Regions from separate parts of the Methylomonas sp. MED-D genome, predicted to be linked through region 1. Evidence: riboswitches for the same ligand, from Rfam matches in the RefSeq annotation. Region 1 holds a riboswitch; the other holds the start of a gene.
What was found. A riboswitch is a leader RNA that binds a small molecule or an ion and turns the genes downstream of it on or off. The one in region 1 is predicted to bind cyclic di-GMP.
Positions count from the first base shown of each region.

Region 2: another riboswitch for cyclic di-GMP. It lies ahead of ACQE3E_RS09660 (hypothetical protein); the one in region 1 lies ahead of ACQE3E_RS04575 (hypothetical protein).

Region 1 covers NZ_CP189965.1:1,031,534-1,035,613, forward strand. The annotation lists gene ACQE3E_RS04565 (non-ribosomal peptide synthetase) at 1-926, shown strand, start outside; gene ACQE3E_RS04570 (ABC transporter permease) at 928-1,935, shown strand; cyclic di-GMP riboswitch class I at 2,357-2,433, shown strand; gene ACQE3E_RS04575 (hypothetical protein) at 2,534-3,304, shown strand; gene ACQE3E_RS04580 (VPLPA-CTERM sorting domain-containing protein) at 3,438-4,080, shown strand, end outside.
Region 2 covers NZ_CP189965.1:2,178,818-2,182,897, forward strand. The annotation lists gene ACQE3E_RS09655 (PAS domain-containing protein) at 1-280, opposite strand, end outside; cyclic di-GMP riboswitch class I at 1,423-1,500, shown strand; gene ACQE3E_RS09660 (hypothetical protein) at 1,620-2,399, shown strand; gene ACQE3E_RS09665 (TetR/AcrR family transcriptional regulator) at 2,951-3,625, opposite strand; gene ACQE3E_RS09670 (MlaA family lipoprotein) at 3,788-4,080, shown strand, end outside.

The sequences.
Region 1 (4,080 bases):
CGTCAACGCTAGCCGCGCCGCCGCTTGCCGAGTCTGGCGCGATCGCTAGCCTGCTGAGCGTTAGGGGGCTGGAGAAGCATTACGGAAAAGTCACGGCGGTCGCTGGCGTCAGCTTTGAATTGCAAGCCGGGACGTGTTTCGGCTTGCTGGGTCCGAACGGCGCGGGCAAGACCTCCACGCTGGAAATGATGGAGGGCATACTCAAGCCCAGCAAAGGCGAGATCTTGTTTCGCGGCGAGCCTATCGACCGGCGTTATAGCCAACATATCGGCATTCAGTTTCAGCATACGGCCTTGCCGGACACCCTGACGGTCAAGGAATCCCTGCAACTGTTTCAAAAGCTGTATCCGCGCGGTTTGCCGCTGGAAGAGATTATCGAAGCCTGTGCCTTGCAAGACTATATCAATCGCGATTCCCGTAAATTGTCCGGCGGTCAGCGGCAACGCTTGTTGCTGGGCATCGCCTTGATCAACGATCCCGACATTTTATTTCTGGACGAACCGACCACCGGTCTGGACCCGCAATCGCGCCACAACTTCTGGAGCTTGATTCGGGAGATTAAAACGCGCGGCAAGACCATTGTGCTGACCACGCATTACATGGAGGAAGCGGAGCAGCTTTGCGACGAAATCGCCATCATGGATCAAGGCAGGATTATCGTCCAGGACACGCCACAGAATCTATTGCAGGAGCATTTCGACGGCGTACTGATCCGTTTACCGAGTGCCAGCGGCCTGGCGGACATTCCGGGCTTGCCGTTCGCGGTGACTGCCGGCGCCGAAACGGTCGAGTTCGTCACCGCCAATGTGGAAGCGGCGATCGCCCAATTGACGCGCTTGCATGTCTCGCTGGAAGGCTTGACGGTCGCCACGCCGAATCTGGAAAACCTGTTTCTTAAATTAACCGGCCACTCCTTGAGAAATTGAGATGAAGCATTTTTTGGCATTGCTAAAAGCCCGCAATATCGAATTGATCCGCGACAAAGCCACCTGGATCTGGAATTTCGTGTTTCCGGTGATTTTGATCGTCGGCATAGCGGCGATATTCGACGATCAGGACAGCGCGCTGTTTAAAGTGGGCGTGACCGGCGAGGCTAATTCGCAGATTACCGCGTTTAAGACCACCCAATATCTGCAATTCATCGACTACCCGGAACTGGATAAGGCGTTAGCCAAACTCCAGCATCATCAACTGGATATGGTGGTGCAAGGGGGGGCGGAAAACGGGTATTGGATAAACGACAGTTCCGGGCAGGGCTATCTGCTGGAAAAAGTCCTGCTGGCCGGCGATCCAGCCGCCACCTGGAAAAAGCAAGTGGTTTCCGGGCGGCGGGTACGCTACCTCGATTGGGTTTTGCCCGGCATTTTAGCCATCAACATCATGCACGGCGGTTTGTTCGGAGTCGGATTTACGATCGTCAGGTATCGCAAAAGCGGCGTGCTTAAACGCTTGAAAGCCTCGCCGGTCAACGCTTTTGAGTTCCTGTCGGCGCAAGTCGTCAGCCGGCTGGGGCTGTTGATGCTGGCGGTCGTGCTGCAATTTGTCGCGATGAACGTCTTGTTCGACTTTTTAGTGCAGGGGGCTTATGCCTTGTTGGCGCTGATAGCGGTACTCGGTTCGGTAACTTTGATCAGTCTAGGTTTGTTGATGGCGAGCCGGACCGGTAGCGAGGAGTTGGCCTTGGGCATCCTGAACCTGCTGACCTTGCCGATGATACTGCTGTCCGGGGTTTGGTTTTCGCTGGAAGGCGCACCGGCGCTGTTGCAGAACCTGACGCTGATTTTCCCGCTAACCCACATGCTGCAAGCGGCTCGCGCGGTCATGATCGACGGCGCCGGTTTGGCCGAGATAGCACCGGCGTTGATGAGCCTGGCCGCGATGACGCTGTTGTTTCTAACGACCGCCGCGCTGCGGTTTAAATGGGTGGAAGATTGAGGATCGGTCAATCCATGGAGGTCCGTGCGACTCACCGGGAGCTGGCGCATTCCGCCCGTTGATTCGACGCGGCTTAGGTTTCAATTGTTACAAATACCGGCAAATCGTTTGAATAGGTGATTTCACGCAGTTGCTGAGGCAAATCACGTGGTTTGGGTTTGTTTGGCCGTCGGTAAAAATGTTAGTCGTTGTAAAACAATGACTTTTTAATTGGCCTGGTCTTTGCTGTTAGATCAGCAACTCGGGAAATGACGATAGGTTTATGTCGGCGGGTTTGCGTTTCGCGACGCCCTCTCTAAGCCAGTATCGTTGGGTTTCGAGCCTTGGCGGCTGCCCAATGACGGCATCTTGCGCCGTTCGGAAAAGCCGCCGGAAATCTAGGAAAACCTCGCTCAAGGATTCGGGCGATGCCGCACGGAAGCGGCAATTTCGCCACATCCGCCGCGAGGCGGAGCCGGAAAGCCACGGGTCTTGGAATAAGACGGCCGGGTTGCCTTCGAACTTTGGGCTCTGCAATGGGATGTGACGCGCTTCCATCCGTATCGGGGCCTGGATTTTGCCCATTAAATCAATCTTAGATCGTTTTGTAAGGAAAACAATGAACCTATTAAACAAACACAGTTTGAAAGCGGCCTATGCCGGCGTTCTGGCAATCAGCGTATTCGGCGGCGGTCTGTTAACGGCAGGCGATGCCAACGCGGCCCTCGTTAGCGGCGTCGCGAATATGACCATCGACAATTCAGCATTTACCTCGGCCGTTGGCGGTTCCGAAGGTTGGTATATCGCCAATTTTTGGGACGAGACTTATAACGCAACGCCGATCGATCTGGACACGACCGGCGGTGTTGCTCTCAGTCAGACCGAGACCTTCAGCGTTTCGTTGCCGGTGAACGCCAATGGCACCACCATCAGCTACGGCGCGAGAAAGCAGGAGGCCACGACGATGGATGCCAGCAACACGGCGGCAGGCCAAATCGGCTTGAGCGGTGCATTTCGGATGGAACCCGCCGGTGGCGGCTCCTACCTGAACCCCGGTGATTTTTACCTGAAAAAAGCCGGTGGGACGTGGAATATCTTTACCTACAGCGCCGGTTTTAGTAGCCCCGCGCAAGATCCAGCCTTGTTCCGCTTGGTGAATGCCACCGAGTCGGTAAACGGTAACGGCGAATTATCGCTAAGCGGCGATTTGTATCTTTCCACTTTGGGTTACTCCTGGAATTTGCTGTTTAACGGCAGCACATCGGTCAAAGTGGGTACCTTCAATCTGGCGCCCGCCGCAGTGCCGCTGCCGGCCGGCGTGTGGTTGTTCGGGAGCGGATTGGTTGGCCTGTTAGGCGCTTCCAGAGGTAAATCGGGCTTATCCGCCTAAGCCTACCAGACCGCTCAACCTTCCGTCGCAAAAGGCTGCGGGGCGCTTTGCTTTCCGTTAACGGACGGGGGTAGAGCCTGAACTTGGCCGGTAAGCGACTTATTAGAAACCCAATTTTTTTCAAGGAATACGCATGAAATTTCTATACCTGATCGTGCTGTCGTTAACCCTTGCCGCGACATCCGCGCATGGCGCTACCGTATCCGGAGGTTCGCTGATTATCAATATCGATCGAGACGCTTTCGAGAACGGTATCGATTTGGATAGGACCGCTGCGCCATCCATATACGTCGAGGAATACTACGACGCTTCGCTGGCCTCAAAAACCTTTGAAGAGTTGCGCGATTACAATACGCCCGTCGATCTGACCGATTACGCGGCGAACGAAATTCCGGCCACCGGATTGAAATTTACCGTCAATGGCGCGCATGTGGCTGACAACCCGTCGGGTCGGCACAATAGCGCCACTACCTTCACGTTCGACCCTAACGACATTACCGGCACCGCGTCGGGCTCTATCGGCCTGGCCGGCGGCCTGCGCTATCGAGTGGATGTCACGCCCCCCACTAACCGGGTATTAATGGGCGACATGACGCTGACCTATAATCCCGCGGAAGCGCTAAAAACGCCGGAAAGTTCGGATTGGGTCATTTACAACACCCTCGGCTTTAAAGCGGTGGCTTTCGAGTTGTTTAACGTGGTTTCCGAGATCAACGGAAACGTGCTGTCTTTGAGCGGCGAGTTGGGTTACGGTTGGGGATTCGATCATCTTGGGG
Region 2 (4,080 bases), 1.1 Mb from region 1:
TAAATTTATGCGAAAGCAATACATAATGCGAAGGGTTGGTCAACACAAACTCAAAACGGTTTTCTTCTATCGCCCGTACAAGTCCCGGATAATCGAGTACTTTTACCTCAAAATGATAACGTGGAAGCGATTTTGTCAAATATTCGGCCAAGTTATTCCATCTCGCCTGTTCCTGTGGGATGGGCCGAGGGGATAACATCCCGATGGTTACAAGCTCTTCTGCCGAAATAGCGGTGCAAAAAAGCAGTATGCAAAAAAATGAAATGACTTTTGCCGACATATTCTGTTTATAGGTATACGAGAGCTCAAGGAAATTGAATATGTTTATAAGCGTCTAGTAAAAATTTAACCGGAATTCGTGCTCCCAGTCGTCTAAACGCCACCGATTGCGCATAAGCGCTTTTTATCGGTCGTCCGGGCCATGAGCTCATTATTTTGCGCGGTCTACTGTCGAATTTTCCTCAAAAACCCCGGCATTTCCGTTCACCGTCGCATGTTCTAGCTATTTGGCCGCTAATCGGCAACCGCAGATCGGCAGGGAAGGCGAGTGCTTTGATCGCGTCGCGTTCGTCGCGCTTATCCGCCCATCGACCACCGCTTCGATGTTGATGATGTCCAGGCATGTCCCACCAAGGCCAACGAGGAATACGAGGTGAATTCTGTTTTTAACGCCGTCGGTTTGAAGCGGGCCATGACCAGTACGGTTCAAGGAGCCAATGGTAATTGTCCTATATATATCGTTCTGATGACTCATAAGCCTCGGTCAATTTGAACAAACGCCCTGACTGGCATGGCGGAGTATTGGCCTCCGCGATAAAAAAACCTGATCATCATAGTCTTTGCAGATCGAATAGGTGGTTGAATCGATGCCAACACTCGGCTAGATGGCGCGGCGAATCTTTGGACTTGGATCGCCAGAAGCCACACCGTTAGAGGCCGTTTGGTACCTTCAAACGGCGTCCCCGTTGGTCAGTGGCGCTGGGTGATGACAGGCCGTACATTGACAAAGTTTGCGGGTCTTGACCACGTTAAAACGATAACCACCATAACTTGGGTATTGAAAACCGGCGGTCATCGTGCCTGAAATAGGGTTTCGGCGTACTGGGCATCGGTAGTTTACAGCTTCAGAACATCCATCAAATCGAAGCCTTTTTGAAATTGGATCGGGTTCTTCTTAATGTCAGGATCCTGCAGTCGGACTAATACTTTCATCCGACTTATCGGAGACTTCTAAGTTGTTGAGGCTTATCGATAATCAGCTTGGACTATGGCATATGCCGCAACAATTAATTAGAACTGTGTCAAATCCCGTAGAGCGGACGGTCGAATGAATTAACAGGGGTGTTGGGTTTTTAATAAGTACATGAAATTTATAGTGATTGTTCTTTGGTCTTTTTATTGCTTTCCAGTAAGTGCTCTATTTTGAGCGCTAGCCAAACCTGTCGCGAGGCAGGGCCGGAAAGCCACGGGTCTTGTAGGCAAGATAGCCGGGTTGCTGTGTCACGGGTAGGGATGCCGGGAAAGACTGCTTTTGCCTTGAAGAGGGTTAAAGCAAGTGACGCACACACAGTTGAGAAGTTTATCCAGTCAACCCTTCTTTTTTGAAACAAGGTAATTAAATGAATTTGGAAATTAACGCAATACGCAAAACTAAACTCGCGGGATTGGCTATGATGTTGGCCGCCGCGACTCTGGCCCCGCAAACCGCTAGCGCGGCCCTAGTCTCAGGAACAGCGACCATCTCGCTAAACGGTGTTTGGAACTCGGCGTTTCTCGCTTCAGGATGGGCTCCGACGACTTTTTTCGATTCGTCCTTTAATAACACGATGATAAGCGGCTCTCTCGCCGGCGGAACCGCGATTAGCGGCTTTACCGGTGCTTTCGAGGCACCGATTAACACCAATACGACGACGATCGTCATCGGTGGTTTCGGTACCGCCGGCACCATTCAGGCGACGACGATGGATACCAGCAATTCCTCGGTCGGGGTTATCGGCCTTAGCGGCGCCTTCCGGTTTACCGCTCCTTCGCTGTCAACCTATCTGTCGTCCGAGGATTGGACGTTGCAAAAAATCGGCGGTGCATGGAACCTAGTGGACCACTCACCCGGCTTTCCGGACAACACCTTATTCCAACTGGTAAACGTTGTCGATAATCTGGCGACGACCGGCATGCTTGACGGCGACCTGCAGTTTTTGCCTGATCCGGCCCATCAAGCGGGTGGCTTTTCCTACTCGGGCTTTTTGGGTGCTACCGGAGCAAAACTCAGCACGACTATAGGTCATCTGAGCATCGCGCCGGTCGCGGCGGTACCTCTGCCAGCCGCGGCATGGTTGTTTGGCACCGCTTTGTTGAGTTTGTTCGGTATCAACCGCCGCAAAAACAGCATCAGCGCCTAAGTCGTTCATGGAATACGGCGTGGATTTAGCGCTAGATTGCCGCACGATGAGGCTTGCGGTATTCAAGATTAGAATTATTCCAATCGTTCTTGAAATTCATACATTGACTACTGTTGTAGTAGCGGCGTAAACGTTGCGAGAGCACGTCCATGCTTCCCCCTGAGCAGGATTTGGGCCAGGGGGTTGTTTTTTAGCGCTATCCTCCGTTTAAACCTTTTCGAAGATTTCTGATTTGATGGGCCCCTGCTTCAACTAAATGCCACAACCCTGTCAAATCAAACCAACTTAACCCAAATTTTAAGGGTCTCGCGCGGTGTTAGCGGAGAGGCTTTCCACGGCGCCCGACGCAAGATCGTGCCGACATTGCCGAGGCGTTTATATCCAAAAGGACGTATATCGCCAAAATGGTCTACAACCAGACGACTCGGGTAATGCCGGACGGCCCGACGGATAGTGCCTCTAGGCGAATTTATGGTTGGGAGCGTAAGAATGTTTAGCGCCCGCGTTACATCCACCAACAAGCGGCCGTGCCAATCGCCGAGACCCTATGCTTAGTTATTTTGGTCGCGCTCCGGGCCGTACGCTCTCATGAAAACGTCGACGGCGCGTTCGACCACGCCTTCGATCAAATCCGGCGTCAGTTCGTGCAGGATATTCAGCAACCAGGGTTCGAAGATCTCCGACTCCAGCAAACCGTGAAAATGCGCGGCCACCAGCTTCGGATCGGCCGGGCGCAGTCGACCCGCCGCGATGACTTCGCCAAAATACTGCTCTAAATATTTCATGCCTAATCCCGGCCCGCGTTCGTAATACAGACGACCGATTTGGCCCTTGCCGGATTCGGCAACAATCATGCGTTTTAACGCTAGCCGTTGCGGCGTGAAAAACACGCTCAATATTCGCTCGCCAAGCCGCTTTAAGGTGAAGGCTACATCTTCCGACGGTTGAAGCAGGGCGAGGGTCGAGCGAATTTCGTCGGGATCGAAATTGGTTTGTTCGCCGACGTAGATCGAGTGCATCTGATCCAAATGTTGATCTGCGGACGCTTCTATCAATTCCACGAATAATTCGTTTTTGGCACTGAAGTAGCTATACAAAGTTGCTTTCGATACGCCCGCCAGAGCGGCAATGTCCGCCATCGTGGCCCGTTCGAATCCCAATTTCTCGAAGGTGGTTTTTGCCGCATCCAAAATCGCTTGGCGACGCGCCGGGCTTTTCTTTCTCAAGTTCGACTCCTTAACTAGACCAATCGGTATATTTTTGTTTGACAAGCGCGCGGGGTCAAGCCTAATCTTAACTATACCGTTTAGTTTAGTTATTATTCAAAATCGCTGGCAAACGGTTGTAGCTCTTAAGCGGGGTTTTTACCAACTATTACACAGGCTTATATGAATATGCGAGTTGAGTTTGCTAGAACACTGATCTTGAACGGCACGTTCGCCTTGTTGAGCGCCTGCGCCGCCACGCCAGCGACGGATCCGAGAGATCCTTACGAAAACTACAATCGAAAAGTCCAGTCGTTCAACGACGGACTGGACGATTACTTGATGAAACCGGCGGCGGAGGCGTACCGGTCGGTGACGCCGGATTTCGCTAACCGCGGCATCAGCAATTTCTTTAGCAACGTGGACGATATTGGCGTGATCGCTAACGAGGCCTTACAAGGGAGTTTTTCGCAATC